Regions from separate parts of the Photobacterium ganghwense genome, predicted to be linked through region 2. Evidence: predicted binding sites of a transcription regulator. Region 2 holds the regulator's gene; the other holds the start of a gene.

Region 1 (15,852 bases), 1.2 Mb from region 2:
TTTGACAATGCCACGCCAGGGTTTTTCTTCTTTCAGGTGTTGCCAGAGATCAGCGAACGCTTCCCGAGGCATGTCAGGGTGGCGAATAATGTTGTGGTGCTGGCCGACCAGTTCATCAGCGTGATAACCGCTGACACTGACAAACTCTTCATTGGCATAGGTGATGACACCCTGTAAATCTGTGGTTGTCACCAGTTGAGCCTGTTGATCAAGCACCACCTCACGGTTAGTCACATGACGGTTCTTTCTCATGGTTGTCCCTCTTCTACATAAAAGCTGGTCATCGGAGAACACCTTGGCAGTGAACCGTCAGTCAGCAGTCCATCTTATTGTTCTTTTTGTTCCATCGGGTTATCCCGTGCATTATCAACTGTAGATGCGAACAGGACAGGAGTGGTAATTTTTTGCAGGCAGCGGCATCTGGCTTTCCTGACAAAACAGGTGCCAGTGATCTGCCGTCACTTCTGGCCAATTTGAACAAAAAACTTGTAGAACAGGGCGGCCATTTCGTTGCCGGTATTAACTATTCAGCCGCCGCCGGGACAACTTTTTTTGGGGTGACACACTCAGCGTGCTTTTTTCATAAATTCCATAAACGCCCGATCCGCGAGGGACAAATAACCGTGTTTACGCCAGGCAATGGCGATATTCAGGTACACCGGTTCACTAAACGGCAAGGGCACCAGACCGCTTTCATGCTGAGTCACCATTTCCAGCAGTGCCGTAATGGCAAAATCGCGTCGGACGATTTTCAGGATCAACGGCAGCAGGTTGGTTTCAAATGCGATATTGGGCGTGAAGTGGTGTTGCTGGCAAAAGCGATCTATGAACTCCCGGTGGAAGTAGCCGGGTTTGAACATTGCCAGTTCCTGAGCAAAAAAGGTGTCGAAATCCAGACTGGTTTGCTGGGCAAGCGGGTTGTCCTCGCTGACGACGGCGACCATCTGCGAGCTGAGCAGGTGTTCTGTCTCCAGGCTATCCGGGGTTTCCAGACAGTGAATAATGCCAAGATCCAGCTCGCCACTCAGCAACATCCTGCGGATGGACTCTGTACCGGCTTCCACAATCGTCAGTTTGAGATCCGGATACTGACTTTTAAAGCCCATCAGAATTTCCGGGAAATAGTAAGAGCCAAGCATGCTGGGGAGTCCGAGGCGCACTTCACCTTTTGCCAGCCCTTTCAGTTCTTTCAGGGCGGTATTGGCATCATTGACCTGTTGCAGGATAAGACGGGCATGGTGTAGCAGTACTTCACCTTCTGGCGTCAGAATAATGCGTCTGTCTTTGCGGTCAAACAGGGTCAGGTCAAGCTGGCTTTCGAGCTTTTTGATCGCAACGCTCAGCGCCGGCTGAGCGATGTGCAGTTTCTTTGCCGCCTGCGTAACGTTGCGTGTTTCAGCAACGGCCACGAAATAGGTCAGTTGTCGGATATCCATATCGATTGTTTATGAAGGTGATAGTTTTAATATATTTTCACTATCGTTAAGGAATTGCTACTGTTTTCTCAGTTCCTTCCTCTGAGTGTGTGGTCATGATTGATATTAAAACCGCAGCATACCGGCGAGCCAGCTTCGCGCTATGTCTAGGGTCGTTCCTGATATTTTGTAATCTTTACTTATTCCAGCCGATGCTGCCGATGATGGCTGACACGTTTTCCGCCAGCGCGACCCAGGTGAACTGGCTGGTGGCGGCCAGCACGTTTGCCCTTGCCCTGACTCTGGTACCTTGGGCAGTCTGGTCTGAGCGGGTAGGTCGCCGGGAAGTCATGCTGATCAGCTTGGCGATGGTACCGGTGATTGGCAGTCTGATGGTCATGGCCGATTCGTTGCTGACGCTCAGTCTGGCGAGGGCTCTCATGGGTGCCGCGCTGGCGGGTTTTGCGGCTGTGGCTGTGGCATACATGGCCGAAGAGTTTACTCCGCGAGCCTTGATGCTGGCCGTGGGCGGGTATATCAGCGCAAACTCGCTGGGCGGTATCATTGGTCGTATCAGCGGCGGTTTTTTATCTGAACAGTTTGGCTGGCAGGGCGCGGCGCTGGTGATGGCAGTATTTAGCCTGTTGGTAGCGATTCTGGTGTATTTCCTGTTGCCGAAGCAGGCGCACTTTACGCCGTCTACCGGCCAGTTGCGGCAGCAGACACTCAGTGTATTTCACCATTTACGTAACCCGGTGCTACGGATTGCGATGCTGATTGGCGGGGTCAACTTCGCCCTGTTTGTGAACCTGTATACCGTTATGGGGTTCCGGTTGGTCGCTGAACCTTATTCGGTACCGGTCAGCTGGGCATCCATGATTTTTCTCTGTTACCTGAGCGGCACATTATCCGCCAAGCTCAGCGGGCGTTGGACCCAGCATTTCCGCACCATTCCGGGTATGGTGTTGGGAACAGTGGTGAGTGCTGTGGGGATGTGGGTTGCAGCACTAGAGTCGATAGCTGCCATTGTGGTCGGTTTGCTGTTAATCAGTTCAGGGGCTTTTTTTACTCACTCACTGGCTTATGGCTGGGTAAGCCAGCGGGCAAAATCGGCCAAGGCCACGGCCACGGCGTTGTATCTGGTTCACTATTACGCGGGGGGCAGCCTGGGTGGGTTCTATCTGATTTACTGCTGGCAGCATTATGGCTGGCATGGGGTGATAGCCGGAGGCAGTGTGTTGTATCTGATTCTTTTGCTGCTGTGTTTTATGTTGGCAAAACAGTCTAATCAGACTCCGACCGGCAATGAACTGCCAATTAATTAAGCCTCTAAGTTAAGCCCCTAGCTAAAACACTCAGTTAGAGCATTCACAAATAGAGGCAGCCTAGGTAAGTAGAAAAGTAGAAAAGTAGAAAAAGCAGTTAAACACAAAGCAAGTAGCAAGTAGCAAGAAATATCCCGGACGGTTTATCGGGGAACGAACCGTCCGGGATGAGGGTTATCAGGCTAATGCCATCGCCAGCAGGGAAACCGGGTGAATGGCTTCCAGCTCACTGTTTTCTTCAATCTGCCATTTGCACGTTTCGCAGTCCGTGATGGCAAAGTCCGCTTTGGCCCGGTTGATTTGCCGAAACAAATCATTACCGATGGCCATCGAGGTGTCATAGTTTTCCGTTTTAAAGCCATAAGTCCCGGCCAGGCCACAACACTGGCTGTCCAGTACCTGCAGCTCTAGCCCCGGAATCATTTTCAGCAACTCGATGGTGTACAGGCTGCCGCCGGTGCGTTCCAGGTGACACGGTGTGTGGTACACCACTTTTTTGTTTACAGGCTTCAGCTTCGGCATCCGGCCATTCATAAACTGCTTGAGCAGGTAGCGGGTCACATACTCAATGCGGTTGGCGACCTGGCTGTTGTCGACTTTCAGGACATGCGGATACTCTTCTTTCAGGGTAAACGAGCAGGTTGAAGAGGTCGACAGAATCGGAGCATCATACTTTTCAACTGCTTCGACAAAGCTGTTCACGTTCAGGCGGGCGTTCTTTTTCGCCTTATCGAAGAACCCGTTGGCAATCAGCGGCACACCGCAGCATTTTTCCTTTTCTACCAGCTGAACGCCAATGCTCATGGCATTCATGACCTTGATAAAATCTTTCCCCAGCTGAGGGTGGTTGTAGTTCACGTAACAACCGTGGAAGTAGTGAACCTGCTCCGGGTACAACGCCTGACTGGTGCAGTTTTGCTTGTACCAGCGCCGGAATGTACCGTGTGAGTATTTCGGCAGGGTTTTGTGGTCATGCACCCCGATTGTGTGATGCATGATCTTTTTCACCGATTTCATACCGGTAATGGTGTTCACGATTGGGGCAAAGGGTGTAGCAGCGGAGCCCATCAGATCAGTATGGCTCAGTACAAAATCCCGAATGGTCTTGATATTCAGTGCTTTTTTACCGTGCTCATCACGCGCCACCGCAATCATATCACCGATTTTTACCCCGGACGGACAGGCGGTTTCACACCGCTTACAGTTAGTGCACAGCTTCAGAGTTTCATCGTAAAAGTCCGGACTTTTCAGACGCAAACGCTCACCGTCCGGCCCGCATTGTTTTGGGCCAGGGTACTGAGGGTTCGCTTTGGCGACCGGGCAGTAAACGGTACAAACAGTACACTTGATGCATTGATCAAAGCTGGTATCTCGTTTCACTAGGCTCATGCGGGTGTCCTTTCTGGTACTGGTTGTGGTGAATCTGGTTGTTTTACATCTTGTTCGTTTGAAACATGTTCGTTGAGAGCAAGGCCATTGCGCAGCTGATACTGGCGGATCATGGCTTCGGCGACCTGATAGCCAGTGGTAATGGCGACCCCGGAGCCGGAGCCTTCGCTCACCGGATCATAGTGAGCCAGAATGGCACCAGCGCAGAAGAGGTTGCCAATCGTCTCGCCACGGCGGGAAGGGTTTAAGGCCGGGTTGCACTGCACACCCATTTTCATGAAGGGGTGGCCGCTACGGGTAAAGAACTGATCCTGATACCACTGTTCACGCGGTAGATCCGGTTGTGCCATATCCAGCCCGAAAACCGGCTCTTTCATCTGTTTGCGGTCAGCATGCAGGCCGCGACTGAAAAAACTGCCGGAGGCAAGCAGGAACGTCGACGCGCACAGCGGCATGTCTTCGTGATGACGGGTATAGATGCGTTTTAGCTCGCCGTTTTCCACATCACCGCCGGTTACTTCATCACCGGTCAGCAGCAGACCACCCAGCTGTTTGAAGCGAGATTTCATGGCCTCTTCCAACCGGATACCGAGCAGGGAAGGCGGCATCGTCGGGATTTCACAAATCCGGAAACCGGTCAGCCCTTCCAGCAGTTTGATGGTTGCCGCGCCATCCCCGTTACCGAACACCGCCGGCAGAATGACCAGATCCGCTTTGCCGACTTGCTGAATCATGGTTTTCGCGAAGACATGCAGCTTGCTTTCATCCCGCAGCACCCGTGACACATCAATTGAGCGGAATTCACACGGGTTACGCTGCATGGTTTCAAACCCCGGCAGCTCAATGGCCGCGGTTTTAATGGCGACTCCGGCAAAGGCCGGGTGTCTGGCGAGGTTGTCCGCAGCTAGCTGCGGCTGGAAGTCACGGAAACCATCAATGGTCACCAGCGCCACGGATGACAGCCCCTGAGCCGGGTGCTGTAAATCAAACAGGAAAGTGCTCTGTTGTGACAGATATGTGGCGCGAAACGTTCCCATTGGGGTTACTCGCGCGTGGTTCTGACCGTCAGGTAACGCGTCAAGATACACACCGCACTCGGCCATCATTGCGGTGTACCAAGCCAGGGCCGATTGAGTGCGCTCAGCCCCCAGATAACTGTAAGGATGCTCTGGTGCCTGTGCAGCCAGCGCCTCGAAGGCCGCAAACGGCTGTGAAACGGCTGACCCGTCTGGCAGGCGGCTGAGAACATCGACAGAGCCGGAAGAGAAGTGCAGGGCGCTCTGACCTGCGGCAATCACAGCCGTTTTTAGTCCCGCTTCCGCGCAGCGAATGGCACAGCTGAGGCCGGCAACACCGCCACCAATGATAATGCTGTCAAAATTCATGCTGTTTCCTCGTTGTGAGCTGGGCGGCGGATGGAATCTGTATGGTCAGTGGCTGGCTGCTGGCCGTTTGTGCTGATGTGTGGTGGCTGTTGCTCCGGCAGGTCGCTGACGCCAAACAGGCCTTCATAAATCCAGTAGGTAAATTCACTTTCACGCAGCGCATCGCCCCAAAAAACAGGTTTAATGCCTTTCCAGCGTTCTTCCAGAAAATCGCTCAGCAGGTGGCTTGACGCATTGCCTGATTGATTGCCGTATTCGGAAAACAGCCCGGCGGCACGGTATGAACAGAGCTCACCCTGACAAGGCCCCATGCCGATGCGGGTGCGGCGGCGCAGGTCAACCAGGTTATGTACATCCAGATCTTTAATGGCGTATTCCACCTCGCCACAGGTGACCATTTCACATTCACAAATTACCGCCTGGCTTTTCTTGTCATTGCTCAGGAACTTCTCGGCGCGTTCACCATGGCGGTAATACGCCGACTGGTACACTGGTTTTGCCAGGCTGGCGGTGTGTGATTTTTTGACTGCGTGCTGAGCTGAGCCAGGGAGCTGGCGCTCATGTGTGGTGCACGGGGTGGTGTTGCCCAGTTTTTTGGCAACCAGATCGGTCGCCCATTCCGCCATCATGCGATAAGTCATCAGCTTACCACCGGTAATGGTGATAAAACCGTCCAGACCGTCGCGTTCAGCATGATCAAGCAGCACGATACCGCGGCTGATATTGCGTCCGCTGGTATCGCCATCCACGGCGACAAGCGGGCGCACCCCGGCGTAGGCACGCAGTACCCGGGTGTTCGCCATAATTGGTGCCAGTTTGGTGCCTTCTTCCAGCAGAATATCAATCTCTTTATGAGTGACATGCAAGTCATCAATCTTGTCGTAATCGATCCGCTCGGAGGTGGTGCCAATCAGTGAAATGGTATCGCCCGGTACCAGAATGTCGGCATCTGATGGTTTGCGGCAGCGGTTGATCACCAGATTGTTGATGCGGTAATCAAGGATCAGCAATGATCCTTTGGCTGGGAACATCTTGATCGACAGATCACCATATTCACAGATTTGCTGGCCCCAGATACCGGCTGCATTAACGACTTGTTTGGCATGAATGTCAAACGCCTGACCGGTTTTGAGATTCAGACATTTCACACCGCACACCTGAGCACCGTTGCGGATCAGGCCGGTAACGTGCGTGTGGTTAAATAAGCGAGCGCCGTGTTCAACAGCATCAAGGACGTTGGAGGCCGCCAGACGGAACGGGTCGAGGGTGCCATCCGGTACTTTTACCGCGCCAATCAGGTTGGGGTTACAGTTGGGTTCATAGCGCAGCGCTTCCTGTGGTGTCAGCTGCTCAACATCAATATCGGCCTGTTGGCAGGCGCTGATAAAGGTTTGCTGAAAGGCAAGGTCATCTTCCGGCAGTGAAATGAACAGCCCCTGGGTATCTTCCACGCAGTGTCGGGCGATTTTCTTGAGAATGCGGTTTTCCTGAATACACTCCCGGGCGGACTCCTGATCGGTGACGGCATAGCGTGCACCGGAGTGGAGCAGGCCGTGGTTTCGGCCGGTAGTGCCTGACGCTAAGTCGTCTTTTTCGACCAGAATACAGCGAATGCCCCGTAAGGCACAGTCACGCATGATACCTGTCCCTGTTGCACCGCCACCGATGATCACAACATCTGTTTCAAACCAACTAGTCATGTTCGTTTTCGCTTATTTGTCTGTTCTGAATATCAGAAAAGGAACGAATCCTTATTTTCCATAAGGATAATATGCCAAGGAATACGTCGGACTTTCTTGATCAAAAGCAGACTAATGAGCGTTCGAGCGTTCAAACGAAAATTTAATGGTAATTATAAGAGTATGATCACAAAAAAGTGACACTTAGGAGCAGGTGTTTGCCCGCAATAGCGCAATCAAAATAAGTATTTGTTCCGAATATGGGATGAAAACAGGCATGGCTGGGCGTTTGCGAGCATTTAATGATGAGTGATGAGTATTACCTGATAAGTCTGTGTCGCAGTGCTTCAAGCCACTGCTTTGCGGCGTTCGTCACCAGCATAACGGTAGCCCACGGAGTGGTAGCGGGCACAGTCGCGCCCGGAATCTTTACACTCGTATAAGGCACGGTCGGCCCTTTCCATCATGGAAGAGAGCGTGTCGCCGTTGGTATAGGAGGCGATACCAATTGAGGTGGTGATATGTAGAGTGGACTGGTCATAGCCTGTCGGTAAATCAAGCTGACGGATGGCCGAGAGCATGCGGTCGGCGATTTGCTGGGCATTGTCAGCATTGCAGTTGGGCAGAAACAGCACAAACTCTTCACCACCATAGCGGCCAAACAGATCCGATTTTCGGATGTTGCCCTGTAAAAAGGTAGCAAAACCACGCAGCACTTTATCACCGGTGCTGTGTCCCCAGGTATCGTTAATACGCTTGAATTTATCGATGTCGAAGATCAGCACCGAGAAAGGTTGCTTCTTTATGTCGCACAGCTGCAGGCTTTTTTGCGCCTGCTGCAGCAGCATCCGTCGGTTGTATACCCCGGTAAGTGGATCCAACGTTGCCTGCCGGTACAGGCGCATTAACATGTAGAGCTTGGAGAGCTGTGACCAGAGTACCATCAGCGCGAGCACATTTTGCAGCCAGTAATCGGCGAGGTTTTCCGGGGTGAAAATCCGTCCGGCCTGTTGGTCGACATACAGCTGGGTCGCGGCGGTAATTGCCAGCAGGCCCAGGCTTTCTTTCAGGGTGACGGGCAGAATGGTCAGGACAGCAACGTGAATAATCGGCAGCAGGGTATAGCCGTAAATAAAGCCGCTGTACACCAGTGGAAAATCGAGTTGCCACACGGCGTGCAGGTAAAACAGGTTCAGCCCGATTACCAGCAGGCTCATACACAGTTGGGCGTGGCGTAGAGAAGTTTGTTGGTGGTTGGCGCGGGCAAGGGCGAACAGAAATGCTCCCAGCAGCGCGCGGGACAGGGCAATGGCTTCACCGTGGCCTGAAGGCAGAAACAGGAGATCAAACGGAATCCATGCAATAACCAGAACGCCCCACACGCAAGCCAGCATAGTGATCCGGCTGCGCAGGTAACCACTCCGTGTTTCACGAAAGCTGGCAGAATGCGCTTTGGCACTCCAGAGATCAGGAATATAAAGCTTGATTGTCTTTAGCAGTTGGCCAGGCGCTTCATGCATTCCGTTGCTTCTCATTGTTAAGGTGACGTGTAATAACCGCACTGCTTGTGGTTTTTCTCCGTGAAGGCGAATTATTCACCATCAAGCATATTTGTGCAGTGATGTTGATCCAAAAACATAGTGTAAATTTTGCTACTTATTCAAAAAATACGGGGCAGTACAGAATTTTATGCAACTGAGTGGTTAGTCGAAAAGCCATCAATGCGCAGTTCAAAATCTATTCCGTGCATTGGCATTTGGTATCGTGATGAGGAATTGCTATGATCGCCGCCACTTTTGACTCTTAGTTTCAGACCACAACTTATGAATGCCGCATTGATCTTTCTAATTCCTGCGCTGCTGGGTACGCAATTGATTTTTTCTCTGGTGCTGACCAAAGGGGAAATCTGCCCGGGTCAGCGTGGTCGTGTCCATAAAACCCTACCTGTTCTGCTGGCTGGTTGGCTGATTGCCGCCTTTTCGCAGCCGCTGTCCGTTTTGCCTCTGGCGGCAGTGGGCTACTTCACTATGCAGGTCAAAACCGGGAAAACCCGTGATGCCGGGCCGCTGAAAGTATTTTATCTGGCAAATGTACTGGCGGTTGTGGTGTGGGTAGCCGTGATGGTTGGCATGTCACTGCCGGTGATTGCCCTCAGCCTGATGGCGACTGCCTTGTTCGGTTCGATGGTGGCACATATTCTGCTGACGCATGCCCGTACCCGACTACAGGCTTTCCACCGTCTGCTGCCGTTTGCCGGGTTCGCGAGTGCGATGGTGAGTGTTCTCTGTCTGCTCTGGATGGCAAGCCGACTGGATGAAGCGCAGCTTCAGACGCTGATTCAGCCAATGATCGCGTCGCTGGCATTGCTGGTAATTGGCTTGCTGGTGTGGGCGTTCCACCTGCTCAGCGGAAAAACAGTCAACAAATGGCAGCTGGTTATGGCTGGCGCGTTGCTGGTGGTGTCCGCGAACTTTCAGCTGGTATTGCTCTGAGCATGATCTAAGCCGGTGAATTCAGTTCGAAGTGAAAGCGGACGTGATAACTGTGAGGCGGGGCTTTTTCATTCCGTCTCTCAGTGTCTATGCTTACTAGGTAAAAAAGCTTACTGAGTAGCTGAACGTCACCAGGGGGTAGGCATGGAGATTAACAACTTATTGCGCATGGATGGTCATATTGTTCTCGGTATCGTCAATGAAAAGCTGCGGCTGGAGTGCTCCACACTTGAAGAGCTGGCCAGCCGTTATGAGCTCGACTCTGAAGAACTGAATGCCAAGATGGAGCTGATGGGCTTCCGTTACGACCCCATCAATAATCAATTCAAATAACTTGGTCAAATAACCGGTAATTCTGTATTGGTTTCAGACTATGGCCAGCTTCAACTCCGGGCTGGCTTTATCGCATAGCATCAAGATTTACCTTCAATGCACCTTTCACAGAGCCGCTTGCCGTCACGACGGTGCTCCGCCACTGATGTGATTCTCCGCCACTAATGTAATGCTCAGGCGGCTTTAATTCCTTCCAGATGCGTTTGACACTGCTGTTTTGCCGTGGCAAAAAATGCCGTCAGGTAGTGACGCTCACGTTCCGATGCCCGGATAGCCGCAAACAGGCGGCGCCATAACCCCTTACCGAGCGGCTTGCTGACGATTAATCCCTGCCGCGCAAAATCATACACGGCCCAGTTAGGCAGTGCTGCAACGCCCAATCCTGCAGAGACCATCTGAATCAGCATCAAGGTGTTGTCAGCCTGTTTCCAGTGGCTCGGCTCGATACCGGCGGGCTGGAGAAAGTGTTTAACCACGTCCAACCGGTTTTTCTGAACCGGGTAGCTGAGCATGGTTTGCTCCGCCAGATCTTCCGGCTCAATGCAGGCTTTATCTGCAAGGGGAGATTGAGGGGACACAATTAAGCGCATTTCAAAATCAAACAGCGGCTCATAGTGGATTTCACTGCGTGGCTGGATATCTGAAGTAATCACAAGATCCAACTCCCCGGCGCTCAGGGCGGGAATCGGTTCGAACCCAAAACCGGAGGAGAAATCGAGAGAAACACTTGGCCAGTGAATCTGGTATTCCTTAAGTGCCGGCATCAGCCATTGGAAGCAGGAATGGCATTCAATAGCCATGTGCAGCCGTCCGTTGACATCTTCCTTCAGGCTCGCCAGTTCATGCTCGGCCTTGGCAATCCGGGGAATTACCTCGTCAGCCAGACGCAGCAAAATTTCTCCTTCGGCGGTAAACCTGACAGGGCGGGTCTTGCGCAAAAACAGCGGGCTGCCTAACCGTTGTTCTAAATCTTTCAACTGATGGGAAAGGGCAGATTGTGTCAGGCAAAGGGTGTTGGCAGTGGCGGTCAGTGAACCGGTGTCCCGCAAAACGGTCAGGGTTCTCAAATGTTTAATTTCAATCAATGGGCTTTCCCTCTGCTCATACCCGCCTGTATCAGGCCGGTTTCCATGTTCAGCCAATGTACTGGTTAATCATGGCGGTGTAAACATCTAGACGGCTAAATAACATAATAAAACCCAAAATCAATATGAAATTTGTTCAACATTAACTTTAGGCAATAGACATTGCCCGATTCCCTGTCCATCAGTCATTGTTACCTCAACAACGCGATGCCTGAGATACCTGAGATAGATGAATGGTTGCGTTAACCAGATAACCGCGATATTTCGATAACAAGGACAGAATCATTATGACTACGAAAACCACCACACATATCCTTGGCTACCCACGAGTCGGCAGCCAGCGTGAACTGAAATTTGCTCAGGAAAAATACTGGCAGGGCGATATTGACCAGGCAGAACTGAAAGAAGTCGGCAGCCTGCTGCGTCATCGTCACTGGGGGGATCAGTCTGGTGCCGGTCTGGATTTTGTCTCTGTGGGTGATTTTGCATGGTACGACCATGTACTGGGCACCAGCATGCTGCTTGGTCACCTGCCAAAACGACACCGTAAAGGCTTCCCGGATTTTGATACCCTGTTTCGGGTTGCCCGTGGTAAAGCACCGACTGGCTGTTCATGTGCAGCGGCAGATATGACCAAGTGGTTTAACACTAACTACCACTACCTGGTCCCTGAATTCAGCGCCGATGACGAGTTCACTGTCAGCTGGCAGCAGTTGTTTGAAGAAGTAGCCGAAGCCAAACAAGCCGGTCATGCCGTGAAGCCTGTGCTGCTGGGACCGGTTTCTTACCTGTGGCTGGGTAAAGAGAAAGAAGCGGGTTTTGATCGCTTGTCACTGCTACCGCGTTTGCTGACGGCTTATCAGCAGATCCTGAGTAAGCTGGCCAAGCTCGGCGTGGAATGGGTGCAGATTGATGAGCCGGTACTGGCGCTCGAGCTGCCTGCGGCGTGGTCTGAGTCGTTCAACCTGGCTTATCAGGTTCTGCATGGTAGTCCGAAGCTTCTGCTGACCACGTACTTCGATAATATTACCCATCATCTGGACAACATCACCAAGCTGAAGATTGATGGTCTGCATGTGGATTTGTCGGCGGCACCCGCTCAGCTGGATGAGATTGTCGATGCGTTGCCGGAAAACTGGGTACTGTCTGCCGGGGTAATCAACGGCCGCAACGTCTGGCGTGCTGATCTGAGCGCTCTGCTGGCTCGTTTGCAGCCGGTTAAAGCGGCGCTGGGGGATCGCCTGTGGCTGGGCTCGTCCTGTTCACTGTTGCACAGCCCAATCGACCTTGATCTGGAAACAGATCTGGACCCGGAAGTGCGTCAGTGGCTCTCTTTTGCCAAGCAGAAATGCCGTGAAATCACCTTGTTGGCTCAAGCTCTGGACGGCAGTGTGGTTGCGCAGGAAGAATGTGAGCGGTACAGCGCCCCAATCAAAGCTCGTGCTGCGAGTGAGCGGGTAAATAATCCTCAGGTACGTCAGCGCAGCGCAGCAATCACTGATGCGCTGGCTGAACGTAAACTGCCGTATGCAGAGCGTGCGCGTCTGCAGCGTCAGTCGCTGGGACTGCCGTTATTGCCGACCACGACTATCGGTTCTTTCCCACAGACGGGGGAAATCCGGACTCAGCGTCGTGACTACAAAGCCGGTCGCCTGTCAGAGCAGGACTATACTCAGGCGATTCAGGGACACATCGCCGATGCGATTGCCCGTCAGGAAAAACTGGATCTGGATGTGCTGGTACACGGTGAAGCAGAGCGTAATGATATGGTGGAATACTTCGCCGAGTTGTTGGAAGGTTTTGCCGTCACCCGTTTCGGTTGGGTACAAAGCTACGGCTCCCGTTGCGTGAAACCGGCGGTGATTGTATCTGATATTTATCGCTCAGAAGCGATGACAGTTGGTTGGACAACCTATGCTCAGTCGCTGACGAAAAAGCCGGTAAAAGGCATGCTGACAGGACCTGTGACAATTCTGGGCTGGACTTTCCCGCGGGAAGATCTGTCCCGTGAAGATATCGCGAACCAGATTGCCCTTGCGCTGCGTGATGAAGTGGCTGACCTGCAAGCAAACGGCATTAAGGTTATTCAAATTGATGAGCCTGCAATCCGTGAAGGTCTGCCGCTGAAAGCGAGCCAGTGGCAAACATACCTGAACTGGGCCGTGAAAGCGTTCAGAATTTCAGCTGCCAGTGCCGAGCCTGAAACGCAGATCCATACCCACATGTGTTACAGCGAATTCAATGACATCATCAAGTCAGTCGCGGCACTGGATGCAGACGTGATCACTATTGAGACTTCGCGTTCAGATATGGAACTGCTGAAAGCTTTTGAAGAGTTTGCGTACCCGAATGAAATCGGTCCGGGTGTGTATGATATTCACTCTCCGAACATTCCTGATGTGGCGCAGATTGTGCAGTTGGTAGAAAAAGCGGAGCAACTGATTCCGGCAGAGCGTCTGTGGATTAACCCGGACTGCGGCCTGAAAACCCGTAACTGGGCGGAAACGGAAGCGGCCCTGGGCAACATGGTGGCAGCCGCGAAACAGCTGCGTGAGCAGTGGCAGGCAAAAGCCGTATAACGGATAGGGTAATACTCATCTGTGTGAATATATGAAATTATCAAAAAGAGCGCTTAGGCGCTCTTTTTTGCTTTTTTGTGCCTGTCTTTCAGCCATTTAAGTACAAGGATTTGAAAAATAATCAGTATTGACTTTAATTAAGTAACCGTAACGAACAATGTAAAGGTCATCATGGAGCGTCGACTGTATCTTGTTACTGTGTTAGCTGTGATTATCGGCATTGCGCTGTCGTGTGCGCTGTATGGGTTGTTTTACCGTTTAGAAACAACCAATATCAAGCGCGAATTTGAACGTGATGTAGAGTCTAAGGCAGCCGCTCTGACACAGGCTGTCGAGCTGAATATCGAGGCAATATACAGTCTGAAAGCGGCGTATGATAACCACGGTCTGCTCGATTACCCGGATTTCAGTCAGCTTGCGGCGCAAACATTATCCCGTCATGCCCATATTCAGGCGCTGGAATGGATACCCAAAGTGGAAGCGGAGGGCCTGCCGGCACTGGAAAAACAATTTGGTGCACGCTGGCCGGGTTTTCATGTTACCGAGCGGGTAGCCAGTGGTGAAATGGTGCCGGTCTCCGAACGCAGCCTGTATTACCCGGTGATTTACGTTGAACCATTGCAAGGTAATGAACGAGCACTGGGGTTTGATGTCGGCTCTAACGGACGACGCCTGGATGCACTGAATCGGGCACGCGACAGCGGTAAACTTCAGTTTTCAGAACGTATTGAACTGGTTCAGACAACGGATGATCATGCCGGTCTGCTGATGTTGTTGCCGGTTTACCACATTGTCTCGCCGCAAAGCGTGGCGGATCGCCGCCAGACACTGCGCGGCTTTGTGATGGGGGTGTTCCGGTTGACGGCAATCCTGCAATCGACCATGCAACCTCAGGATGCAAGCCTGATGGCTTTTCGTTTGCTGGACGTCAATGCCGATCCACACAATCAACTGTTGTATCAGCAGGGCTCGTTGACCACGGAAGAGCAGCTGGCTCAGAAAGATTTCAATGTCACGCGTCCGGTGCTGACCCTCGGAGGACGAGAGTGGTTTATTGAAGCGACGCCGTCTGCCTCTTATGTTGCTGACAAGCGAACCCGTCTGCCTTTGGTTGTGTTTATCGTCGGTACCGTTTTGTTTGGTCTGGTGATTTTCTACGGCTTTATACTGATGCGGCGAAACCGTGAAATGGTGTCGACGCTGGCAAAGAAAAATCAGGCGCTTGATGACATCAATAAAAAGCTGGAACGCATGACCAAGATGGACGTGCTGGTCGGCATCGCTAATCGTCGTTACTTTGATGAGACGTTACACCGGGAATTCTCCCGCTCACGTCGGGAGGACAGGCCACTGGCGCTGATGTTGATCGATATCGATCATTTTAAAGCCTTTAACGACACCTATGGCCATCAGGCAGGAGATCGCTGTCTCAAGCTGGTGGCAGAAGAACTCGGCCGGGTACTCAAACGGCCGGCAGATATGCTAGCTCGGGTCGGAGGCGAAGAGTTCGGTATCATTCTGCCCAATACCAATAACGGTGAAGTGGTCGCCAAACAGTGCCGCAGTGTGGTGGAACGGCTGGCTATCGCGCATCAGGGGTCGTTAACCTCGGATGTTGTGACGGTCTCGGTGGGCGTGGTGTCGCTGGAAAGTCTGGACGCACAGACCCGGGATTCGGTATTCAACCTGGCGGATTCCGCCTTGTATCAGGCTAAGAGTGCCGGACGCAATCAGGTTCGGGCCATTCGTGTCGGCAGACCGCAATCGGCGTCGGTATCGAGTCTGTGCTAATCAAGTTTAGGTTAAGGGTGGATTTTCTTGATTCAGGCTCTTCCTGAACCGGTTTCTTCTTTAACCGCGTCAACAACAGCGTCAACCAGTAAACCAACTGCTGGGTAAATTGCAGACATAAAAAAACTCCTGCTGTAGCAGGAGTTTTTCGTTTCATTCGTAACGTAAGATTACTTAACGTCAGTACGGGTGAACGTCAGGTTGTGCTCTGCACCAGTCAGGCTCAGCTCGTTGCCGTTGATGCTGGCCGTGCTCCACTCCATCAGCGTTGAGCTGACAGTGTGCTCCAGCTTCATCGCCGGATCCTGACACGCCATCATGGTCATGCCCATTTTCTCAATACGCAATTTACCGTCTTTTAGTTCTGCCTGACCGAAGT
Region 2 (15,852 bases):
CACCTGACACAGGCCGCCGTCAGCCAGGCTCAGGCCCACTGCCGCGACACCGCATTTCAGCGCCTGTCCCTGCAGCAGCTTGTTTGCCGTTCCGGCCAGCGCGCCGGCGATATACGGAATATGCTCAACCGGTGTGACCCGCAGCCCTTCCTTCTTCACGGTTGGTAACTGCAGCTTGGTCATCAGGTCATCAACCAGTGACCCGCCACCGTGTACCAGCACCAGCGGGCGCTGTGCCTTTACCTGATACTGGCTGATAGCCCCAAACAACTTTTCCAGGGTCTCAGCACAAGACAGCACTGCCCCGCCGAGTTTGATCACCAAAGGAACCTGATTCATGCCAACTCTCCTAAACCAATGCCGTCAATTGCGGAAAACCATTACGAATATTTATGCACTGCATCGCTTGCGACGATGCACCTTTCAGCAAATTATCGATTGCTGATGTTAAAATGATGTGTTCTTGCTGTATCTTCCAGCCAATATCGCAGAAGCAGGTATTCACAACATTCTGCAGTTTGGCCGCCTGCTCACCGAGCAAACGCACTGCATGCGGGTCTGCCGATGTCGGGTAAGCGTTCTGCATCGCGTCGGCTACGTGCGCCGCTGTCACCCCTGGTGCCAGCTTGGCCGTAATAGTGGCCAGGATCCCGCGCTTAAAGTTGCCCAGATGCGGCGTGAAGATCACGTCCTGTCCCAGGTGACTGGCAATTTCCGGCTGGTGCCGGTGGGAGAAAATCCCGTAGGCCTGCAGGCTGACTTCGCAAAAGCTGTTAGTCATGCTGGCTTTGCGTCCAGCCCCGGACACACCGCTAACCGCATTGATCACCGGCAGCATGGAGCCGTCCAGCAGACCTTGTTCAATCAATGGCTTTAACGCCAGTTGCGACGCTGTCGGATAACAACCCGGTACCGCAATCAGCTGAGCCTGCGCAATAGCGGCGCCATTCCATTCGGCCAAGCCGTACACCGCATGATCCAGCCACTGCGGGTGTTGATGACTGAAACCGTAATACTGAGGATAAAAATCATCACCCTGCACCCGGAATGCACCGGACAGATCAAACACCTGACAACCGGCGGCCAGGAAAACCGGCGCCAAGTCGTGGCTGACTTCATGGGCTGTTGCCAGCAGGACAATGTCCGCCTGAGTCGCAATTTCTGCCGGATCCGTCAGAGGCTGCAGTGGCATATCAACAATGCCTTTCAACTGGCCATGCAGTTCACTGATTGGTTTGTGGGCATCTACGCTGTTCGCCGAGACATACAAACCCGCGAGTGCCAGATGAGGATGCACGTGCACCATTTTTGCCAGTTCTGCGCCGGTATAGCCGCTGGCACCAATAATCAGGGTGTTCAACATAGTTAATCCGTTTGTGATGATGTATATCGGGTCGATGTGCAGACGGGCTGCCACCTAGATAGAGGGGTGCACGGTATGGCACCAAGCGATGAGACTTAGCGTCGTCGGAGGGAATTCAGATTGTGAAGGCTCGCTTGGCTCATGTTAACAACTTCCTACTTAACTGGGCTGAAAGTGGCTGCTTCAGTACGTTGTCCGTGAAAAAATACAAATGGAATTTGTATTCATTTATTTTGCATTTGTATGTTTACCTATAATTCCCTACTCTGTCAACCGCTGAAAGAAAAAAAGTCTGTTTTCGAGGGGATATTCAGGCAGGAGCGCAAAGCCACCAGCTTTTCGCTTCAGCAGATCGCTCTGTCGTAATGACAAGGTGGACAGATAAACCACAGATCGTATAAGCAGCACGCGTTCTTTGTGCTCAATTACGGCATTTTTTTGGAAATTTGTTACAAAACAGGTCGCATAGCATGACAAATATCAAAGCAGTGTTGCTTTATTACCGGTAAATACAATCCGTGTTGACCTTAAAGTGGGATCACAGCTAGATTGTCCTCATACAGGATGAATTGGATGTAATTAATTTACGAGATGGATGCGATATGAACGAAAAGTACAGCGCGCTGCGTAGCAATGTCAGTATGCTTGGCCACATGCTGGGCACCACCATTAAAGATGCGCACGGTGAAGAGTTGCTCGACAAAGTCGAGGCCATTCGAAAACTGTCTAAATCTGCCCGCGCAGGAAATCAGGATGATCGCGCCAAGCTGATCGAAGAGCTGCAAAACCTGCCTGACGATGAGCTGCTCCCGGTTGCCCGCGCCTTCAGCCAGTTCCTGAACCTGACCAATATTGCCGAGCAGTACCACACGGTCTCCCGTCACTGCGAGGAATATGTCAGCACACCGGACGCCCTGGAAGGCCTGTTTGCCAAACTCAGCAACCAGGACATTTCTCAGTTTGACACCATTCAGGCGGTACGAGATCTCAACATCGATCTGGTACTGACCGCACACCCGACTGAAATTGCCCGACGCACCATGATTCACAAACTGGTGCAAATCAACAACTGCCTGTCCAAGCTGGAACTGAGCGAGCTCTCGCCTCGTGAGCGCCAGCGGGTTGAGCGTCGCCTGGAGCAGCTGATTGCTCAGGCCTGGCACTCAGATGTCATCCGCCAGCAGCGTCCGACTCCGCTTGATGAGGCCAAATGGGGCTTTGCCGTGGTCGAAAACTCCCTGTGGCAGGCCGTACCCGAGTTTCTGCGCCAATTCGACGAAAAGCTGACCGAGCAATTTGGCGAAGGGCTACCGATTGATGCCGCCCCGGTGACTTTTTCCTCCTGGATGGGGGGAGACCGCGACGGTAACCCATTTGTGACCTCCGACGTGACCCGTGAAGTCCTGCTGCTGTCGCGCTGGAAAGCCGCCGATCTGTATCTGCAGGATATCCAGGAGCTGGTCAGCGAGCTGTCGATGGTCAAATGCAATGACGCGGTCCGCGCCCTGGCCGGTGAGGAGCACGAACCGTACCGTGCCATCCTCAAAGATCTGCGCACCCGCCTGACCAACACCCGTGACGTACTCGATGCCCGGATTAAAGGGCAGGATGTACCGAGCACCGGTATCATCGACCATGTCGATCAACTGTGGATCCCGCTGCACGCCTGTTACCAGTCGCTGCACGAATGTGGCATGGGCATTATTGCCGACGGCCTGCTGCTGGATGTGCTGCGCCGCATTAAATGTTTCGGTGTCCACCTGGTACGGCTTGATATCCGTCAAGAAAGTACCCGTCACAGCAACGTGATTTCCGAGCTGACCCGCTATCTGGGTCTGGGTGATTACGATCAGTGGAACGAGCAGGATAAGATCGCCTTCCTGGTGCGCGAGCTGTCGTCCAAGCGCCCGCTCCTGCCACGCGACTGGGAGCCGTCCGCTGAAGTTCGCGAAGTCATCGAGACCTGCAAAGCGATTGCCGAACAACCGCGCGAAGCGCTGGGGGCCTATGTAATTTCCATGGCCCGTACCGCCTCTGATGTCCTGGCCGTGCACCTGCTGCTGCAGGAAGCCGGTTGCCGCTTCCGGATGGATGTCTGCCCGCTGTTCGAAACCCTCGACGACCTTAACAACGCCGAAGCCGTGATCAAGCAACTGATGCACATCGACTGGTATCGCGGCTTTATCCAGAATCACCAGATGGTGATGATTGGCTATTCAGACTCAGCAAAAGACGCCGGGGTAATGGCCGCGGGCTGGGCGCAGTACCGCGCAATGGAAGCACTGGTGGCCGTGTGTGATGAAGCCGGTGTCGACCTGACCCTGTTCCACGGTCGCGGCGGCTCTCTCGGCCGGGGCGGCGCACCGGCACATGCCGCCCTGCTGTCCCAGCCGCCGCGCAGCCTGAAAGGCGGCCTGCGAGTAACGGAGCAGGGAGAAATGATTCGCTTTAAACTCGGCCTGCCGGAAGTGGCGATCAACAGCCTGAGCCTGTACGCCAGTGCAATCCTGGAAGCCAACCTGCTGCCGCCACCGGAGCCGAAACAGAACTGGCGCCAGGTGATGGATATGCTGTCGGACGTCTCCTGCGAGGCATACCGTGCCGTGGTGCGCGGTACACCGGATTTTGTGCCTTACTTCCGCGCCGCCACTCCGGAACTGGAGCTGGGTAAACTGCCGCTGGGCTCCCGTCCGGCGAAACGTAACCCGCAAGGCGGCGTCGAGAGCCTGCGCGCCATCCCATGGATTTTCGCCTGGAGCCAGAACCGCCTGCTGCTACCCGCCTGGCTGGGTGCCGGTGAAGCCATCCAGCACGCCATCGACCAAGGCCACGCACCTCAGCTGGAGGAAATGTGCCGCGAATGGCCGTTCTTCTCCACCCGTCTTGGTATGCTGGAAATGGTGTTCACCAAAACCAATATCGGCATTGCGGAATACTACGACCAGCGTCTGACCGACAAGTCACTGTGGCCATTGGGTCAGAAACTGCGCGGGCAGCTGCAAAGTGATATTAAAGCGGTGCTGAATGTGGAAAACAGCGCCCACCTGATGGAGCAGAACCCGTGGGGGGCCGAGTCTATCCGCCTGCGTAACATCTACGTGGAACCGCTGAACATGTTGCAGGCTGAGCTGCTGTACCGGACCCGTCAGCAGGACGGCGGTTCACCAATGCTGGAAGAAGCCTTGATGATTACCATCGCCGGCATCGCAACCGGGATGCGTAACACCGGTTAATGCCCCTGAAGATCCAAAAAAGGCCACAGTCATGTGGCCTTTTCTTTTTGCTCTTCCCGTCAATCTGCCCAGTGACTCATCTTTGAGACAAGTCCTGTGATCGCACATCAGCTAATGTTTATGCAGTGAACACAGGTGAAGCAAAACCGTGTGCAGTGCATTTTTACTCTTAACCTTGTCAATATGTAGACAATCGTCACAAGACTCACAATTGGTTGCATCTTTATTTTGCGATATCACGCTCTGATGTCGAAATGTCGTCAATTGATGTGTATGCTACGTGATCCCGATCAGGCACTGCAACAACACGATTATAAATACGCCATAGAGCGAAGGGTAAAAGGTCTGATTGGTTTTATCTTTTTGTTGTATTTTAACGGATAGAAGAGATGTCACTACCACACGTTATTTTGACCGTGCTGAGCAACCGCGACGCAACGGGCTACGATATTACTAAAGAGTTTTCCAACAGTATCGGCTATTTCTGGAAAGCCAGCCACCAGCAGGTTTACCGTGAGCTGAACAAGATGGCCGGCAACGATCAGGTCACTTGCAAGCTTGAACCTCAGGAAGGCAAACCGGACCGTAAGGTGTACTCGATCACGGATCTGGGTCGCCAGGCGCTGTTCGAGTGGTTCCAGGAGCCGGCACGTAACCCAACCATTCGCGATGAGTTTTCTGCGAAACTGGTGGTATGCAGTGTGCACAACTCTGAGCCGATGCAGCGTCAGCTGGAAGGCCTGATTGAAGAATCACACACGCTGCTGAACCACTATGCCGAGCTGGAAAAAGTCCATTTCGCCGATTACAAAAACATGGATCGCCAGTCCCGTCTTGACCGACTGACACTGCGCCGTGCTATCCATAATCGTCAGGCATGGATCGACTGGGCAGAAGAGGTACTGGTCGAGCTGAAAGACATGGATGCCCCTAACAGCCCGGTAGCCCTGTAAGCTCATACGATATCGCGCGAAAGCCGCCCGACGGCAGCCCGCCACAAACACAAGCCGCTGCACATGCAGCGGCTTTTTTTATGCTTATCTGGCTGGTTACCCGCCCCGGACAACGCCAGTGGCGAACGGTCAGCCATGTGGTGTCACATCAGGCCGTTTCCGCCCGCACACCCAGAGTATGGCAAATGGCGTAGGTCAGCTCTGCACGGTTCAGGGTGTAGAAGTGGAAATCTTTTACCCCTTCGCGGCTCAGGACACGCACCATGTCAATTGCATTGCTCGCCCCAACCATCTGGCGGCTGAGCAGATCATCATCCAGCCCTTCGTACTGCTTCTCCAGCCAGCCCGGAATTTTCACATTATTGGTGCTGGCAAAGCGCTTGGCCTGCTTCATGTTCGACACCGGCAGAATGCCCGGGACAATCTCTACATCAATCCCTGCCGCCACACAGCGGTCGCGAAAACGCAGGTAGCTTTCCACATCGAAGAAGAACTGAGTGATCGCCCGGCTTGCTCCGGCATCCACTTTACGCTTGAGGTTAATCAGATCGGCCTGTGCGCTTTTGGCTTCCGGATGTACTTCCGGGTAAGCCGCCACTGAGATATCGAAATCTGCTTCCGCGCGCAGCAGTTCCACCAGATCCACCGCATACATATCCGGCTTGATGCCTTTCTCCGGCAGATCACCCCGCAGAGCGACAATATGGCGAATACCGTTGTTCCAGTAATCGCGGGCGATGGTCCGCAGTTCATCGCGGCTGGCATCAATGCAGGTCAGGTGAGGCGCTGCAATGAGGCCGGTCTGATCTTTAATGTCTTTGATGATGGAGTGTGTCCGGTCCCGCTCGCCGGAGTTAGCCCCGTAGGTCACTGACACAAACTTCGGTTTCAGGGTTTTCAGGCGATGAATGGATTGCCACAAGGTTTGCTCCATTTGCTCGCTGCTCGGCGGGAAAAACTCAAAAGACACATTGATGTTGCCATTCAGGTCAGCAATATTCTGGTTTAGTGCATCCAAGTGGCCTGCGTAAGAATATCCCATAATCCAATCCTTCCTCTTTCGGCCCCTTGGCCTTCCCTTAACCGTAACGTCCTGAAATATCCATTTAGACGTCTATATGTCTACAGAATGTCTTGTAACCAATTTAATGTCAACACGATGATCATGAATATTTCTCAACTGATAATTGCAGGATCTTCAAGCAGGCCAAAAACGCAAAAAAGCCCGCATTTGCGGGCTTTTCCGGTTATTTTCGCGATCGATAGCACACGTTACTGCCATTGATTAAATTGTCAGTGAATCGCACCAAGTGCAACCTGACAAGCAGCATGATCCGCATAACCTGTCTCGGTCGCACTTTCTCCCGCTCACCTAAAGCATAGTCGCCATCCGGTTGATATCCGACAGCAGCGCCCCGGCCGTGACGTCACGACCGGCCCCCGGCCCCCGGATCACCAGCGGGTTATCACGGTACCAGCGGCTTTCGATAGCAAAGATGTTGTCGCACGGCAGCAGGTTAGCCAACGCATGCTCCCGAGAAAGCGCTTCGACCCCGACCACGGCCTTACCGTGGCGATCCAGCCGGGCGATATAGCGTAATACCTTGTCTTCCTTCTGCGCCTTACTGAGTCGTTCCGCCAGGATGTTATCCAGTACCGCAGCCTGTTCAAAGAATCCGTCCAGACTAAGCTCAGCCAGAGCTTCCGGCACCAGAGTTTCCACCCTGACCTGCTCCGGCTCCAGTACCAACCCAGACTCCCGGGCCAGGATCACCAGCTTGCGCATCACATCACTACCGTCAAGGTCACTGCGTGGATCCGGCTCGGTCAGCCCCTGCTGCCACGCCTGCTCCACCAGCTGAGAAAACGGCACGGAACCGTCATACTGCTGGAACAGCCAGGACAGCGTTCCGGAGAAAATCCCCGACAGGGCAATAATGGTGTCGCCGCTGTCACACAGGTCTCGAACGGTGTGGTTCACCGGCAAGCCGGCACCAACGGTGGCGTTGTAAAGCCAGAAACGGCTGCTTTTGGCAAAGGCATCCTGTACCGCGTGATACTGCTCGCCGGAAGCCGACCCGGCGACCTTGTTGGCCGAAATCAGGTGAAAGCCCGCCTCGGCAACGGCCGGATAGCGCGCTGCCAACTCGCTGCTGGCTGTTACATCCAGCACAATCACATCATCGTAAGGGTGGCTGGCCAGCACACTCAGCCATTCGCCAGACGCGGCAGATTCCACCGCTTCATCCTCATAGGCCGTCAGCGCCTGTTCGGGGTTAATTCCGCGGGTATCAATCCAGTAGCGGCGGCTGTCCACCACCCCAATCAGGGTAAATGACATCCCGTGCCGCTTTTCCAGCGCCACCTTCTCCCGGGCAAACAACTCCAGCCAGCGGCTGCCAATATTGCCCTTGCCGCACAGCACCAGACCAATCTGTTTCTGCGCCTGGAACAAATGCTGGTGAATCTGCTGGATCAAACGGTCGAGGTCAGTCTGGCGCAACACGCCCACCAAACTCAGGCCAGACTCCGACTCGGCAATAAATTCCACCGGCTGGCGCTTGAGCTGCTGATAGAAGCCGTAACAGTGCACGGCATTGTTCACCACTCCGGCCCCCACCACCGCCACCATCGAGAATCCATCCCGCAGCTTGATTTCCGCCGCAATGCCGCTGTCCTGCAGCAATGCCAGAACGCTGCCGACCACTTCGGTGGTGTACGCCAGCTGAATGCGCCCTTTATCGGCTTCGACACTGCGGGCTAGCGGCAACAACTGGGCACGCTGAAGCAACCGGTCGACCTCCGCCAGCACCGGCTCCAGGGTTTGTGAGCGCGGGACCGACAACGCAATCACACAGACGTCATCCAGTGACGTCACGATTTTAGCGCCACGTCCGGAGGCCAGCACCCGCTCAACCCGGGTTGAACCGGATTCCGGCTGATGGCTGCAACGCAGGGTCAGATCAATGGCACTCTGCGCCACCGGTTGCAGAGTCCGGCTGTGCAGTACCGGGGCTGCCAGCCGCGCCAGTTCGCTGGCTTCATCGAGCCGCAGCAGCGGCAGCAGACAGGCATCCCCGACTTTACGTGGATCGGCACTGTACACCCCAGCGACGTCGCTCCAGATCGTCACCCGCTGGACTTCAGCCAGTGCGCCAATCACGGTAGCGGAATAATCCGAGCCGTTACGCCCGAGCAGCACAGTTTCCCCGGCGCCGTTACGCGCCATAAACCCGGTGATCACCACCCGCTTATGCTGATGCTGCGCCAGTTGCGCCTTGAGCAGCGGCCATGACTGGGCCCTGTCGACCTCCGGCTGTGCCGAGCGTTCTGTGCGCAGGAACAGGCGAGAGTCCAGGTTCACGGCAGGCAGCCCCTGCTGACTCAGCAGCGCGGCCATCAGCCGGGCCGACCAGAGCTCACCGTGCCCTTGAACCCAGGCTGACTGCGCTTCACTGAGCGGCAACTGCTCCCCGACACGGGCGATCTCGCCCAGCTCCAGATGCAGCTGAGTCAGCAGCTCATCTGCCAACTCACCGCTGAGCAGGTTTTCAATCAGTTGTTGCTGGAACTGACGCAAAGCCTGCAGGGCTTCGTGGGCCTGACGGCCGTCTTTGCCAAGCAAGGTCAGCCACTCGATTAAATTATTTGTGGTTTTTCCTGCCGCAGACACCACCACCAGATCGGTGTCACCGGAGTATTCCCGTAGAATCTCGACGACCCGGCGATAACAGTCCGGATCGGCCAGGCTACTGCCGCCAAACTTGTGCAATTGCCTCGGATTGCCTGCACTCATGCTGCCACCTCCGCCGCTTTCTGGAAGGCCTGCGCCAAATCTGCAATCAAATCTGCCGGGTCTTCCAGCCCCACAGACAACCGCAACAATGACGGCTTCAGCCCGGCCGCAGCCTGCGCTTCATCCGACATGGCGCGGTGGGTCATGCTGGCCGGATGGCAAATCAGACTCTCCGTCCCGCCGAGAGACTCCGCCAGCGAGAAGCAGGTTAGCTCACGGACAAAGGTTTCCAGCTGTGCTTGAGAGCCTGCGATCTCAAAACTCAGCATAGCGCCAAATCCTTTCTGCTGCTGGAGGGCAATCTCATGCCCCGGGTGCGACGGCTGGCTAGGATGATAAATCTGTCCGACCAATGGCTGGGTTTGCAGAAATGCCAGAATCTGCGCGCTGTTTTCCTCATGCATCCGCATCCGTGGAGCCAACGTGCGCAGACCGCGCAGCGTCAGGTACGCATCAAACGGTGCGCCGGTAGCGCCGATACAGTTGGCCCACCATGCCAGGTGCTCCGCCTGCTCTTCTGATTTGGCGACCAGCACCCCGCCCAGCACATCAGAATGGCCGTTGATGTATTTGGTGGTGGAGTGCACAACAAAATTGGCGCCCAGCGCCAAGGGTTGCTGCAAGATAGGTGACAGGAAGGTGTTATCGACCGCGACCAGCGCCCCGACTTTGTCGGCAGCGGCGCACAGCTCGGCAATATCCACGATCCGCAGTAGCGGGTTGGACGGCGTTTCCACCCACACCAGCTTAGGTTTCAGTGCCAGCGCCTCAGCCACCGCCTGCGGGTTGGTCTGATCCACGAAGCGGACCTGAAAATCGCCCTTTTCCGCCCGGGTATTGAACAAGCGGTAGGTCCCGCCATAGCAGTCATGCGGTGCCACAACCAAATCGCCCGGTCCCAGCAAGGCCGACACCAGCAAGTTAATCGCCGCAGTCCCGCAGTTCGTCACAATGGCACCGGCTCCGCCCTCTAGCTCCGCCAGTACTTCTGCCAGCATATTGCGGGTTGGATTTCCGGAACGCGAATAGTCATACTGAGGCAGTTCGCCCAACTGGGGGAAACCATAGGTGGACGTCAGATAGATGGGTGGCACCACGGCATTAAACTGGGTGTCGGACTCAATGCCGGTTCGAACCGCGACGGTGGCAAGCTTCTTGTCACTCATAGTTACTTTCCTTGTTGGGCGATTGCAGCTGAATAAACTTTACGCATCAACATAGCGGCTATCACAAAGGACGTCAACACTTCTAGACGTCCATATGTCTTTGCTTATGGCAGTAAATCCCGCTAAAATCCGTCTTAGTTCTATTACTTCAATTTAAAATCGCTGAGAAGGTTAAAAATGGCAGAGTGGAATGGCGAATACATCAGTCCATACGCGGAACACGGTAAGAAAAACGAACAAGTAAAGAAAATTACAGTTTCGATCCCACTGAAGGTTCTGAAAATCCTGACCGATGAACGTACCCGTCGCCAGGTTAATAACTTACGTCATGCGACCAACAGTGAACTGCTGTGCGAAGCCTTCCTGCATGCCTACACCGGCCAGCCGTTGCCGACCGATGATGACATCCGTAAAGATCGCCCGGATGACCTGCCAGCGGAAGCCAAGGCCATCATGGATGAGAAAGGGATCAAGTACGAAGATATCAACGAGTAACCGTGCCCTCGCGGCGCCCACTCGCGACTGATTCCCCTGGCAGCAGCCATAAAAAAACCAGCCCTCAGGCTGGTTTTTTCGTTTCAGGCAGATGGACTTACTTGTCTTCCATGTAACCCACTGGCATCGCGATCTGTGCCACGCCGGAGTCAATTGCCGCCTGAGCCACCGCTTTCGCAACGCGCGGCAGCAGACGTGGATCCATTGGTTTTGGAATGATGTACTCAGAACCGAACTCCAGTGACTGAGCACCCGCCGCTGCCACCACTTCCGCCGGTACCGGCTCTTTCGCCAGTTCACGAATCGCGTGTACTGCCGCCAGTTTCATCTCATCGTTGATTTCGCTGGCACGTACGTCCAGTGCACCACGGAAGATGAACGGGAAACAAATCACGTTGTTCACCTGGTTCGGGTAGTCAGAACGGCCTGTACCCATGATCAGGTCATCACGTACTGCGTGCGCCAGCTCCGGTTTGATTTCCGGATCCGGGTTTGAACACGCAAAGACCACCGGCTTGTCAGCCATCAGTTTCAGTGCTTCAGGAGCCAGTAGATCCGGACCCGATACGCCCACAAAGATATCTGCGCCGTCAATCACGTCTTCCAGCGTACGCTTGTCAGTGTTGTTGGCAAACAGTTGTTTGTATTCGTTAATGTCATCACGACGAGTGTGGATCACGCCCTTGCGGTCGAGCATGTAGATCTTCTCACGCTGTGCGCCACACTTAATCAGCAGTTCCATACATGCTACCGCAGCAGCACCGGCACCCAGACAGACAATCACCACCTCGCTGATGTCTTTGCCCTGCAGTTCCAGCGCATTCAGCATACCGGCTGCAGTAACAATAGCGGTACCGTGCTGATCATCGTGGAAAACCGGTACGTTACAACGCTCAATCAGGCGTTTTTCGATTTCAAAACAGTCTGGGGCTTTAATGTCTTCTAGGTTGATACCACCGAAGGTGTCAGCAATGTTGGCTACGGTATCAACGAACTCGTCGATAGTACGGTGTTTCACTTCGATATCGATGGAGTCCAGGCCAGCAAAACGCTTGAACAGCAGCGCTTTCCCTTCCATTACTGGCTTAGACGCCAGGGGACCCAGGTTACCCAGACCCAGAATGGCCGTACCGTTAGTAATAACAGCAACCATGTTGCCTTTGCCGGTGTACTTGTAAACATTCTCAGCATTCTGGGCAATTTCACGTACTGGCTCAGCAACGCCTGGGCTGTAAGCCAGCGCCAGATCTTCAACAGTGTTCGCTGGTTTACTCAGCTCAACAGAAATTTTGCCGGGAACAGGGTACGCGTGGTAATGGAGGGCTTGTTGGCGAAAATCTTCAGACATAATGTTCAGGATCCTGAATAATAATAATGTTCAGTTCGTTGGAAACGCTAAATCATATGCGATAGCAGCAGAAAATCCTAGCACCGAACATCTGGTCGAGCCAAGGATTCCTGAGCGGATTAGTCAGGTTTGTTGTGAGCTATGATCCGTATCCGTAAAAATGGGTAATTTCTGTGTCACTACAGGGAAGGAAACGCTAACAGAATGTGACTGTTACAGGCTCAGGAAGGATCAATGGGTATAAAAAAGGGGATGCCGAAGCATCCCCTTTTTTCGAAATTCAACGTGCAATTACTTGCTAGACAGAGCGCCAAAACGCTTGTTGAATTTGTCGATACGGCCACCAGTGCTCACTTGACGCTGTTTACCAGTGTAGAATGGGTGACACTTGTCGCATACGTCCAGGTTCAGAGCGTCTTTACCTAGAGTAGAGTTGAATACGAAAGTGTTGCCGCAAGAACATTTAGCGTTCACAGCTGTGTATTCTGGGTGAATACCTTGTTTCATGGGATAACCTCAAACATTTAAGGCCGTGTCGCTCTCCCGATCCTAAGCCGGGCACCACACGTCGTTAATAACAAACAGCGTATAGGTATGGCCAATACGCCAAATTCAGGCCGCGTATAGTAATCAATCACGCCCTCCAAATCAACAGATACGCTCCTTTTTTCACCGCTTTGCCGCACCCGTGTTAGCAGGGTACACTTCTCTATCTTAGTACATGCTGATTTGCGGTTGATTATGACGCCCAACATTGCCCGAGTGGCCCTTCCTGTCCCCCTCGATAAACAGTTTGATTACCTGATCAAACCCGGTCAGACACCGGTGGTCGGCGGGCGGGTCAAAGTGCCGTTCGGACGCCAGCATCTGGTGGGTATCGTCATGGCGATCAGCACGGAATCGGAGTGGCCGGTCGACCAACTCAAACCACTGAACAGCGTGCTGGATGGCGAGCCCCTGTGGCCGTCATCGCTGTTTAACCTGCTCTGCTGGGCCAGCCGGTACTACCAGTACCCACTCGGCGACACCCTCGCCAACGCCATGCCGACTCTGCTGCGTAAAGGCCGCGAAGCGTCCCCGGCCAGCCTGAAAGTCTGGCAACTGACTCCGGCCGGTTATGATCAGCCCCTCAGTGCGCTGACACGGGCTCCGCGTCAGGTACAGGTCCTCAATGCCCTGCGCCAAGGCGAGGTCAGCCATGATGCTTTGCTCGCCGAGGACATCTCCGCGGCGACCCTGAAAACACTGAGCGAAAAAGGCTGGATCTTCGCATCGGAACAGCAACCGGCTGCGGCCGACTGGGCAGCGCATTTCGCCGTGACGGAAGAAAAACCCAAGCTCAATGAGGAGCAGGCACTGGCGATCGCGTCGGTGAACGCCAATCCCGATTTTGCCTGCTACCTGCTGGAAGGGGTCACCGGCTCAGGCAAAACCGAGGTCTACCTGAATCTGCTCGAACCGGTCCTGGCGGCCGGGAAACAGGCCCTGATCCTGGTCCCGGAAATCGGCCTGACCCCGCAGACCATTAACCGCTTCAAGCGACGTTTCAATGTTCCGCTGGAAACGATCCACTCCGGCCTGAACGACACCGAGCGCCTGTCGGCGTGGCTGGCCGGACGGGATAACCAGGCCGGGATCATTATCGGCACCCGCTCTGCCCTGTTCACGCCGTTTGCCAACCTCGGCATCATTATTGTCGACGAAGAGCACGACGCCTCGTACAAGCAGCAGGACAGCCTGCGCTATCACGCCCGCGATCTGGCGGTGATGCGGGCCAGCCAGGGCAACATCCCCATTATTCTGGGCTCGGCAACACCGGCCCTTGAGACCCTGCACAACGCCAAAAGCGGGAAATACCACCATCTTCACCTGACCCGCCGGGCCGGACACGCTCAGTCAGCCCGACACGGGGTGCTGGACGTTAAGGGACTGTATCTCGAAGCCGGGCTGTCAGCTCCGCTGATCGCCCAGATGCGCAAACACCTCACGGCCGGCAATCAGGTCATGCTGTTTCTCAACCGGCGCGGCTATGCCCCGGCGGTCATGTGCCATGAGTGTGGCTGGCTGGCGGAATGTAAACGCTGCGACGCCTACTACACCTATCACCAGCAAAGCGGCGAATTGCGCTGCCACCACTGTGCCACCCAGCGCCCGGTGATGCCGCAGTGCGGCAATTGTGGCTCGACCCAGTTGCATGCGGTCGGGGTCGGTACCGAGCAGCTCGAGCAACAACTGGCCACCCTGTTTCCCGACTACAAAACCGTGCGGATTGACCGAGACAGTACCCGCCGTAAAGGCAGCCTGGAAAATTACCTGGAAGCCATCCGCCGCAACGAATACCAGATTTTGATTGGCACCCAGATGCTGGCAAAAGGCCACCACTTTCCGGACGTCACCCTGGTCGCCCTGATTGACGTTGACAGTGCCCTGTTCAGTAACGATTTTCGGGCCAGCGAGCGGTTGGCCCAACTGTTTATCCAGGTCGCCGGACGCGCCGGGCGGGCCAGCAAGCCGGGCGAAGTGATCCTGCAAACCCACCACCCGGAACACGCCCTGCTGCAGGCGCTGCTGTACAAAGGCTATGACCAGTTTGCCACCAGTGCCCTACAAGAGCGCAAACAGGCCTGGCTGCCGCCTTATACCTATCTGGCCCTGCTGCGCGCAGAAGCCCATGAGAATCATCAGGTCGAGCAGTTCCTGCAACAGATCCGGGGAATCTTTGAAGCCAGCCCGGTCTTTAACCAAGATACCCAGGTCATGGGCCCTAACCCGGCTCCGTTGGCTCGCCGGGCCGGGCGCTATCGCTGGCAACTGCTGATCCAGGCCCCCAGCCGAAAGGCCCTGCAGCAACTGCTATCCCTGGCCAAACCGGCGATTGGACTGTTGCCGCTGAGCAAGAAGATCCGCTGGTCGATCGATGTGGAACCTCAGGATTTAACTTAAAATGAACAATGCGACTCACGTCACATGCTGGATGAAATTAATGGTGTTTTAAGCATGTTTAATCCCCGGCAGACAGCCTACAATAACAGGCTCGCTGGTACAGGTATCAGCCCTGTTTGGCCATGATCCTCCAGCATGAGAGAGAAAAATAATAGAGAGGAACCCTAATATGGCGACAATGAAGGATGTTGCCCAGCTCGCCGGTGTGTCTACAGCCACGGTGTCCCGTGCCCTGATGAACCCGGAAAAAGTGTCAGCCTCAACAAGAAAAAAGGTTGAACAGGCTGTCATGGACGCTGGCTATTCACCCAATTCACTGGCTAGGAATTTACGTCGCAACGAATCAAAAACCATCGTTACCATTGTCCCGGATATCTGTGACCCATATTTCACGGAAATTATTCGCGGGATTGAAGAAGCGGCGATGGAACACGGTTACCTGGTGCTGCTGGGCGACAGCGGACAGCAGAAAACCCGGGAAAATTCATTTGTTAATCTGGTCTTTACCAAACAAGCTGACGGGATGCTGCTACTCGGCACGGATCTGCCGTTTGA

What was found. Region 2 encodes MetJ, which represses methionine synthesis genes. Its sites were predicted from a motif close to TTAGACNTNTANANGTCTAA; they were not measured.
Region 1: the regulator MetJ is predicted to act here: its motif matches at 11,183-11,202, upstream of metE (5-methyltetrahydropteroyltriglutamate--homocysteine S-methyltransferase).

Annotation. Positions count from the first base shown of each region.
Region 1 covers NZ_CP071325.1:1,363,801-1,379,652, forward strand. Annotated here, with positions in the region: gene FH974_RS06475 (methyl-accepting chemotaxis protein) at 1-252, opposite strand, end outside; gene FH974_RS06480 (LysR family transcriptional regulator) at 567-1,436, opposite strand; gene FH974_RS06485 (MFS transporter) at 1,532-2,740, shown strand; gene glpC (anaerobic glycerol-3-phosphate dehydrogenase subunit GlpC) at 2,918-4,129, opposite strand; gene glpB (glycerol-3-phosphate dehydrogenase subunit GlpB) at 4,126-5,514, opposite strand; gene glpA (anaerobic glycerol-3-phosphate dehydrogenase subunit A) at 5,511-7,214, opposite strand; gene FH974_RS06505 (GGDEF domain-containing protein) at 7,541-8,713, opposite strand; gene FH974_RS06510 (hypothetical protein) at 9,017-9,685, shown strand; gene FH974_RS06515 (DUF4250 domain-containing protein) at 9,830-10,018, shown strand; gene metR (HTH-type transcriptional regulator MetR) at 10,192-11,103, opposite strand; gene metE (5-methyltetrahydropteroyltriglutamate--homocysteine S-methyltransferase) at 11,391-13,682, shown strand; gene FH974_RS06530 (diguanylate cyclase domain-containing protein) at 13,854-15,473, shown strand; gene FH974_RS06535 (META domain-containing protein) at 15,644-15,852, opposite strand, start outside.
Region 2 covers NZ_CP071325.1:200,245-216,096, reverse strand. Annotated here, with positions in the region: gene argB (acetylglutamate kinase) at 1-339, opposite strand, end outside; gene argC (N-acetyl-gamma-glutamyl-phosphate reductase) at 350-1,363, opposite strand; gene ppc (phosphoenolpyruvate carboxylase) at 1,966-4,596, shown strand; gene FH974_RS01005 (PadR family transcriptional regulator) at 4,986-5,549, shown strand; gene metF (methylenetetrahydrofolate reductase) at 5,698-6,591, opposite strand; gene FH974_RS00995 (bifunctional aspartate kinase/homoserine dehydrogenase II) at 6,922-9,345, opposite strand; gene FH974_RS00990 (O-succinylhomoserine (thiol)-lyase) at 9,342-10,511, opposite strand; gene metJ (met regulon transcriptional regulator MetJ) at 10,689-11,006, shown strand; gene FH974_RS00980 (malic enzyme-like NAD(P)-binding protein) at 11,104-12,354, opposite strand; gene rpmE (50S ribosomal protein L31) at 12,646-12,861, opposite strand; gene priA (primosomal protein N') at 13,096-15,297, shown strand; gene cytR (DNA-binding transcriptional regulator CytR) at 15,467-15,852, shown strand, end outside.